Regions from separate parts of the Thermostichus sp. MS-CIW-26 genome, predicted to be linked through region 2. Evidence: riboswitches for the same ligand, from Rfam matches in the RefSeq annotation. Region 2 holds a riboswitch; the other holds the start of a gene.
What was found. A riboswitch is a leader RNA that binds a small molecule or an ion and turns the genes downstream of it on or off. The one in region 2 is predicted to bind cobalamin.
Positions count from the first base shown of each region.

Region 1 (3,740 bases), on a different contig from region 2:
GGCCGGGGCAGCGAGGGGAGTGTATTTGTTCTAAAGCGGGTCGGCTAGTCGGAGGATCCAGAGGACTCCGTTTCCGCCCTTTCGTGAGATGGGTTTTGGGTTAGGGTGGAGCTTATTTCCTGTAGAACTTGCAAGGCGCGGTAGGACTCTCGCAAAGTTTGCAGCTCCTGTTGAGTTTGCTCCAGTTGCCGGGCCCATTCTGCCTGTTGGGAGCGCAACTCTCGATTTTCCAATTTTTTGCGCTGCAGGATGCACTTGAGTTTTTGCTGCTGCTGCTGGAGTTGAGCCCGCTCTGCTTCTGCGTGTTGCAGTTGGGTCCTTTGGCGTTCCAATTCTATTTTCAGGGTGGTGACCTGGGATTGAAGTTGGCGGAGCTTTTGGCGCAGCGCTTGCTCTGGCGTGGGTTTGGTCGACTCGGAGCTTGGAGAAGGGGAAGATGTTTGTAGGTTTTGCAGATGCTGTTGTAACTGTTGGGCTTGGGCCTGCAGGACTCGAGACCGTTGCTGCTCGCTGCGCAGTTGGGCTTGGGCGCGTTCACAGGTCTGGATTTCGGCTTTCACCCGCTGCTTGATGCGGTCAAGGATCTTTTGATGGCGGAGCTGGGTTTGCCGGATCTCCTGAGCCACCTGCCAAGGGCGAGGATCCCCCTTAGGTTGTCGTGGCTCGCCGCCGTGGTCGGCAGGATCAAAGGGAGATAGGGTCGCCACCAGCGATTCTCGAAAGTCGCTCCAGGAAGCCGATTGCAGACCCATCTGAACCACCTGCCAAACCCCATAGGCAGACCCAATTCCAGCCAGGATCCCAGGGATCCCGGCCAAGGATAAGGAAACCCTGGGCAGGGTTGGCAGGATCTGATCCAGCAGCCCCACCACCAGGGCGAAAACAAAGATCCCGCTCCCCGCGGCAGCGGCACCCGAGACCCAAGAGGAGCGGGAGAGCATCATCGTTTTTTCGTCATCACAACCGCTAGAGCGGGAAAACCAGGTTCAAAAATGGCCTGTCTGCACTCAGTTTATCCCGCCAGCAGCCTCTGTTTCCCTCTTAGGGCACCTGCCATGCCCGTTGGTGGTAGCCCTCTAATTGGGCCCAGGGATCCCCAGCCGCTGCGTGGGTATGGCCGTGGTCGTGGTGAGGGTGGGAATGAGGATGGTGATGGGATCCGTGCCCGTGATGGTGGTGATGATGCTCGTGAGGGTGGTGATGGGTATGCCCAGCTCTGACCTCTGCGCTCACGGCCAGGCGAAACTTGCACAGGTGGCAGTTCATTTGGGTTTGGCCCTGTAGGGCTTCCTGCTCCAGTTGCTGCAGGCTGTGCAGCACCGTATCCACAAGGCCCAATTCCGGCAGCATCAGCCAGTCGATTTCCGACTGTCGTTGTCGTTGTTGTTCCACTGCCGCCTCAATTTTTTTCACCAGCACTCCGGTAAACAGGAAGTAGGGCAGCACGATCACCCGGCGCGGATGCCAGGACAAGGCCCGCTCCAATCCCACGGGCAGGCGGGGATGGGTAATGCCGATAAAGCAAGTTTCCACAGCGGCAAACCCAGATCCTTCCCAAAGCAACCGGGCCAGTTTACAGGCTTCGGCATTGGCCTCGGGATCGCTGGAGCCGCGACCCACAAATAGGAGCACGGTTTCTGCCTCTGGGATCCGCTGCGGTTGGGCGGCCATCAAAGCAGCCAATCGGTCTCGCAGCAGTTGCAGGATCTCGATGCGGATCCCCAGCGGCCCACCGTAACGAATGCGCAACTGGGGATAGAGGGCCTGCAGGCGATCCAGTTCCATCGTCACATCGAACTTGTTGTGGCGGGCCCCAAACAACAGCAGCGGCAGGACCACAATCTCTTGCCACCCTTGGGCAATACACTGCTGGATCCCTTGGGCGATACTCGGCTCCGTCAGCTCCAGAAAACAAGGGATCACCGGTCGATGGGGAGTGAGGGATTGGTAGACTTGGGCCAACTCCAGAAAGGCTTGCCGCCCTTCAGGGTCGCGGGATCCGTGGCCGATGAGCAACAGGGGCAGGGGGACAACAGGAGACTGCCCAACCGCAAGCGGAGGGGAAACACTGAGGGTATTCAACACAAAAAACTCCGTTCCTTGTGAATCGCAAGGGGTACAGGACAACGGCAGGTGGGTGTTCTGGCTGAGGGAGGGATCCCATCACAGTTGCGTCACAGTGGCGGATTTGCACCGCGCTTTCCCCAATCTGCCTGAGCTTTTTAGGTTAGCTTGCCGCTTGCCATTCACCAAGCTCCCGGGGGGGATGTTCTTGTCTGCCAGAAGATAGCCCTGAGGCATGAGCGGTACGGCAGACTCATGCTCAAAGGGCAGCAAAACTGTTGCCGCGCTAATCCCCCTTGCCCCTGGGAGAGGGCCTAACGCCGGCCCGCTGGTCTGGGGGGCTGAAAGTGTCGCAGGCGCAGGGCATTGGCGACCACCGAAATGGAACTCAGGGCCATGGCTGCCCCCGCCAGCATGGGGTTGAGCAACCAGCCTGTAAAGGGATAGAGCGCCCCAGCGGCAATCGGGATCCCCAGCGTATTGTAGATAAAGGCGAAGAAGAGGTTCTGGCGGATGTTGTTGAGGGTGGCCCGGCTGAGTTGAATGGCTGTGGCGACTCCCCGCAGATCCCCCGACATGAGGGTTATATCGCTGGCGGCCATCGCCACATCCGTACCCGTACCGATGGCGATCCCCACATCGGCTTCTGCCAGAGCCGGAGCATCGTTAATGCCATCTCCCACCATGGCCACCCGCCGTCGCGGTTGTCTTAGGCTGCGTATGTAAGCTGCCTTCTGATCCGGACGGACTTGGGCAATTACCCGCTGAATGCCTGCTTGCCGAGCAACCGCTTGGGCCGTGGTGGGGTTATCCCCGGTTAGCAGGATCACCTCTAGACCCATCTGTTGCAGCTGTTGCACTGCCTCAGGAGAGGTGGGTTTGAGCGGATCGGCAATGGCCAACAGCCCCACCAGGCTCTGGGATTGGGCTACGCCGATCACCGTTTTGCCCTGGCTTTCCCAATTCTGAACCCGCTCTGACCAAGAGGGATCCCAAGGGATCCCCATCTCCTGTAGCCAGCTCAGCCGACCGATGCGGATCCACTGGTCTTCCACCCAGGCTTCTGCCCCACTGCCTATCCTTGCCTGAAAATGCTGGGCAAGAGGGATGGCAATTTTTTCCGCTTCGGCTTTCTGCACCACCGCCTGGGCCAAAGGGTGTTCCGAGTGCCGCTCCACTGCCGCTGCCAGGCGCAACACCGTCAGGGGAGAGGAGCCATTAGCCCAAATATCGGTGACGGTAGGGCGACCTTCGGTCAGGGTGCCGGTTTTGTCCAAGACCACCGTGCGCAAGTGGTGGGCCAATTCCAGGCTGTCGGCACTTTTCACCAGGATCCCCAATTCTGCCCCTCGTCCCGTGGCCACCAGGATCGAGGTGGGGGTCGCCAACCCCAGCGCGCAAGGGCAGGCGATGATCAGCACCCCAATCGTGTTCACCAAGGCCAGCGTCAGGTTGTCCGCCAACACCCACCAGAGCACGAAAGTTAGAACTGCCACCCCGATCACTGCCGGCACAAACCAGGCAGTCACCCGATCCGCCACCTGTTGAATCGGAGCTTTGGATCCCTGAGCTTCCTGCACCAAGCGCACGATCTGGGCCAGAACTGTGTCTTTGCCCACCCGCCGCGCCTCCATCACAAAGCTGCCCGTCCGATTCAGCGTTGCCCCAATCACCTC
Region 1 covers NZ_JBSSBV010000003.1:123,513-127,252, forward strand. The annotation lists gene ACVWZU_RS02330 (PAP/fibrillin family protein) at 1-48, shown strand, start outside; gene ACVWZU_RS02335 (hypothetical protein) at 45-944, opposite strand; gene ACVWZU_RS02340 (sirohydrochlorin chelatase) at 1,042-2,085, opposite strand; cobalamin riboswitch at 2,116-2,251, opposite strand; gene ACVWZU_RS02345 (heavy metal translocating P-type ATPase) at 2,379-3,740, opposite strand, start outside.
Region 1: linked by a shared signal. The riboswitch ahead of ACVWZU_RS02340 (sirohydrochlorin chelatase) and the one ahead of metE (5-methyltetrahydropteroyltriglutamate--homocysteine S-methyltransferase) in region 2 are both predicted to bind cobalamin.

Region 2 (3,740 bases):
GTCGGTCAATGGCGAAGTTGACCGCCTTGCGAATCGCCAAGTCAGAAGTCACATCGTTGCCGATGGGGTATCCCTTTGGGGTTGTCGCACCGGTTTTAGGGGGAAAGGGGAACATCAGCCCTCGGTTATCCACACTGGGAATGGCGTGAAGCTTCATGCCCTCAACAGTTTGCTTAGCCAAAGACTGAGGCACGCTAACCACGTGTACCTGTCCGGCTCGGGCTGCTGCAAAGGCTGCATCCTCCTCCAGGAAAAGGAAAACCAGCCGCCGAATGCCAGGAGTCTGGCCGTAATATAAGGGATTTGCCTCCACAATCAGTTGTTGCCCCTCATCCCACTGCACCAGTCGGTAGGGGCCAGAGCCAATGGGTTTGCGAGCATAATCAGGCCCGTGGGCATGTTGAGGCACGATACCCAAGGTGATGAGGCGGTTGACAAAAGTACTTTGGGGTTTTTGCAGCCGCAGCTCCACCGTATGAGTGTCGATAGCTACTGCTTCCTTTAGGGCGGTTAGGTCGACCAGACCACCACTCCGAGCTGCTTGGTTAAAGGTGTAAGCCACGTCCGCTGCTGTGACAGGTTTTCCATCGGAGAAGACTGCATCCTTTCGTAGGGTTACCGTCCAGGTTAGGCCATCTTGGCTGACAGTGTAGCCAGTCGCCAGGTCGTTTACAATCTCAAGGTTCTCGTCCCGCCGCAGCAGAGTGCTTTGGAACAAAGGCGAACCGTAACGTCCCCAGCCCAGGGTGGGATCAAATCCTTCTTCCCTTTCCCCTCCAATGGCCAGCACGATTTGATCGCTGGATCCTGCTAGCTTTGGATCGAAAGCTGTCCGCTCAGCAGCATTCTGAGCGCATCCAGCCCACATCTGGCTCAGCAAGAAGAGGCCCACAGACCACACAGTTACTTTTAAGCTTGATGCCATAGAAACCCCGATCTGTCGCTTTTTCAGCAAAAAGGAGCAAACCCCCTTGCCTCCTGGACAAGACTTATGGCAGCTAAGCTATCACTGCCTTATCTTGAGAGCAATGCAGGGGGGGAGGATGCTTAGAGGATTCCGATGACTTCCTGCAAGACCGCTGGGTGAAAGGTGAGGTCTGGTAGCTCCAAAGGCTGCTGGCTTGGTGATGATTGAAGCACTCTACTCCCGTCTCTGAACTCCGTGATACGATGTAGCTCAGCTATCGGTTCTGACGGGGATCAGCCGCCAGAGGAAACGGGGAAAGAGCAGTGAGAATCTGCCGCTGTCCCGCAGCTGTGATCCGGTTTAGGAGAAGTTCTGCAGCAAATCTCTAGAGTCATTCGCTGCCGATCCAGATCTTGTCCCCCAAAACCGTGTCAGTCAGAATGCCCGCCGATGGTTTTTCTAAACTTCACAACATCTGCGAGGTACAGATGGTAACTGTCTTGGCTTTAGCTCGTTTCTGCTTTCGTTATCCTGAGCATTTTCCCGGCGTTGCTCCCACAAGCTTTCGGTACTCCTCAGCAGTAGAAATAAGTCCAAGAACCCAAGCAAGACTCTGAGCCAGTTGGCCGGGAGAGAGTAAATTTTGGGTGCTGTTGCACCAAGATCTATCAAGATCTACAGCCCGCCTACGCGAAGGAAAGAGTGAGATGTCAGGCTTCCTGACTTCAATTGGTGGCTGGCAAGTAGCCACTGCGATCGCTGGCTGCGTTGAGTATCTTTTTTGCGCAAAAGGCAGTGTTTTGTTGGGGTTCCAGAGGCAAGAGAGGAACAGCCGGTTTCTTCCTTGGCGGGCGGGATCCCAGTTGAGGGCGAATTGAACGCAGGAAAATTAGAAAACTCAGTATTTGGGATGGCACACAACATGACTGCACAAACCATGACATTGGGGTATGCCCGCATGGGCAAGCGCCGCGAGCTCAAAAAAGCTTTGGAAGGCTTTTGGAGTGGTGCCCTAGGGTCAGAGGCTCTGCTGGCTACCTTTTGGGATTTGGAGACTCAAGCCTGGCAGACTCAGCTACAAGCTGGGATTGATCACATTGCGGTAGGGGATCAGACTCTCTACGACCATGTACTGGACTGGGCCACCTGGCTGGGGCTGATCCCCTCTCGGTTCCGAGGTCTGTCGGGTTTAGACCGCTACTTTGCCATGGCGCGGGGGCGGGAGGGCCTGCCGGCTTTGGAAATGACCAAGTGGTTTGACACCAACTACCACTACTTGGTACCCGAAATTGAGCCGGAAGCCGATCCCAGTCCTAACTTTGGGGATTTTTTGGAAAGAGTTCGGCGGGCCCAAGGGATCCTAGGGGAGCGCACCAGCCCCGTTGTCCTCAGTCCAGTGACTTTGCTCTGCCTTAGCCAGCGATCTGGGGATCTGCGGGCGGACTTGGAAAAGCTCCTTCCTCTGTACCGGGATCTCCTCCAGGAGTTAAAACAGCTGGGGATCCCAGAAGTCCAGATTCACGATCCCATTTTGGTTACCAGCCAGGGAAGTGGCCTGCGGGAAGCTGTGGAAATGAGCTACCGCCAGTTGGCAACCGCCGGGATCCCTATCCACTTGGTCACCTACTTCGATGACCTGGGGGAGACTTACCCCTGGGTGGTGCAACTGCCGGTGGCCGGCATTAGCCTTGACTTTACCCGTGGCCACACCCTGGATCTGGTAAGAACCTATGGCTTTCCGGCTGACCAGATCCTAGGTGCTGGCGTAGTGGACGCTCGGAATGTCTGGAAGGTTCAGCCTGAGACCGTCTTGGCCAGCCTGCGGGAGCTGCAGGGGGTAGCTCCCAACCTACGGGTGCAGCCTTCCGCTTCGTTGCAATTTGTGCCCCACGACGCTGCTCTGGAAGCCCAGTTGCCGGAACCCCTCAGAAATGTCCTCAGCTTTGCCGAACAGAAGCTGGCCGAAGTAGCTCTCCTGGCGCGAGCCCTCAACGGCGAAGACACTGCTGCCCAGCAGGCGGAAATCCAGCAGCAGTGGCAGAGCTTTGCGCAGTTTAGCCCCCCCAACCCCCAAGTGCGCCAGGCTTTGGCCAACCTCAAGCTCCAGGACTTCGAGCGATTCCTGCCCTACGAGCAGCGCCTAAGTCGGCAGGTTCAGCTACCACCTTTGCCCACCACCACCATTGGCTCCTTCCCCCAAACTCCAGAGGTGCGGCAGTGGCGAGCTAAGTACAAAAGAGGGGAGGTTTCGCAGGCGGAGTACGAAGCAGCCATTGACGCTGAGATTGCCAAGTGCATCCGCATTCAAGAAGAGATTGGCCTGGATGTGTTGGTGCATGGGGAATTTGAGCGCACCGACATGGTGGAGTACTTTGCCCAGAAGCTGGAAGGCTTTGCCTTCACTGAACACGGCTGGGTGCAGAGTTACGGCAGCCGCTGCGTGCGCCCTCCCATTCTCTACGGCGACGTGGTTCGCCCCCAACCCATGACAGTGCGGGAATTCCAAGTAGCCCAGTCCCACACCCAAAAGCCGGTGAAAGGCATGCTCACGGGGCCAGTGACTATGCTCAACTGGTCCTTTCCCCGTGTTGATATTCCCCGGCGGGAGCAGGCTTTGCAGATTGCCCTGGCCTTGAGAGCCGAAGTGGCAGATCTGGAAGCGGCTGGAGCGGTGATGGTGCAAGTGGATGAGCCGGCACTGCGGGAGGGGCTACCTCTGAAAAAAGAACGCTGGCCAGAATACCTCAGCTGGGCAGTGGATGCCTTTCGCCTAGCTACCGGCGGGGCCAAGCCGGAAACCCAGATTCACACCCACATGTGCTACTCAGAGTTT
Region 2 covers NZ_JBSSBV010000024.1:16,554-20,293, reverse strand. The annotation lists gene ACVWZU_RS09195 (ABC transporter substrate-binding protein) at 1-925, opposite strand, end outside; cobalamin riboswitch at 1,169-1,373, shown strand; gene metE (5-methyltetrahydropteroyltriglutamate--homocysteine S-methyltransferase) at 1,830-3,740, shown strand, end outside.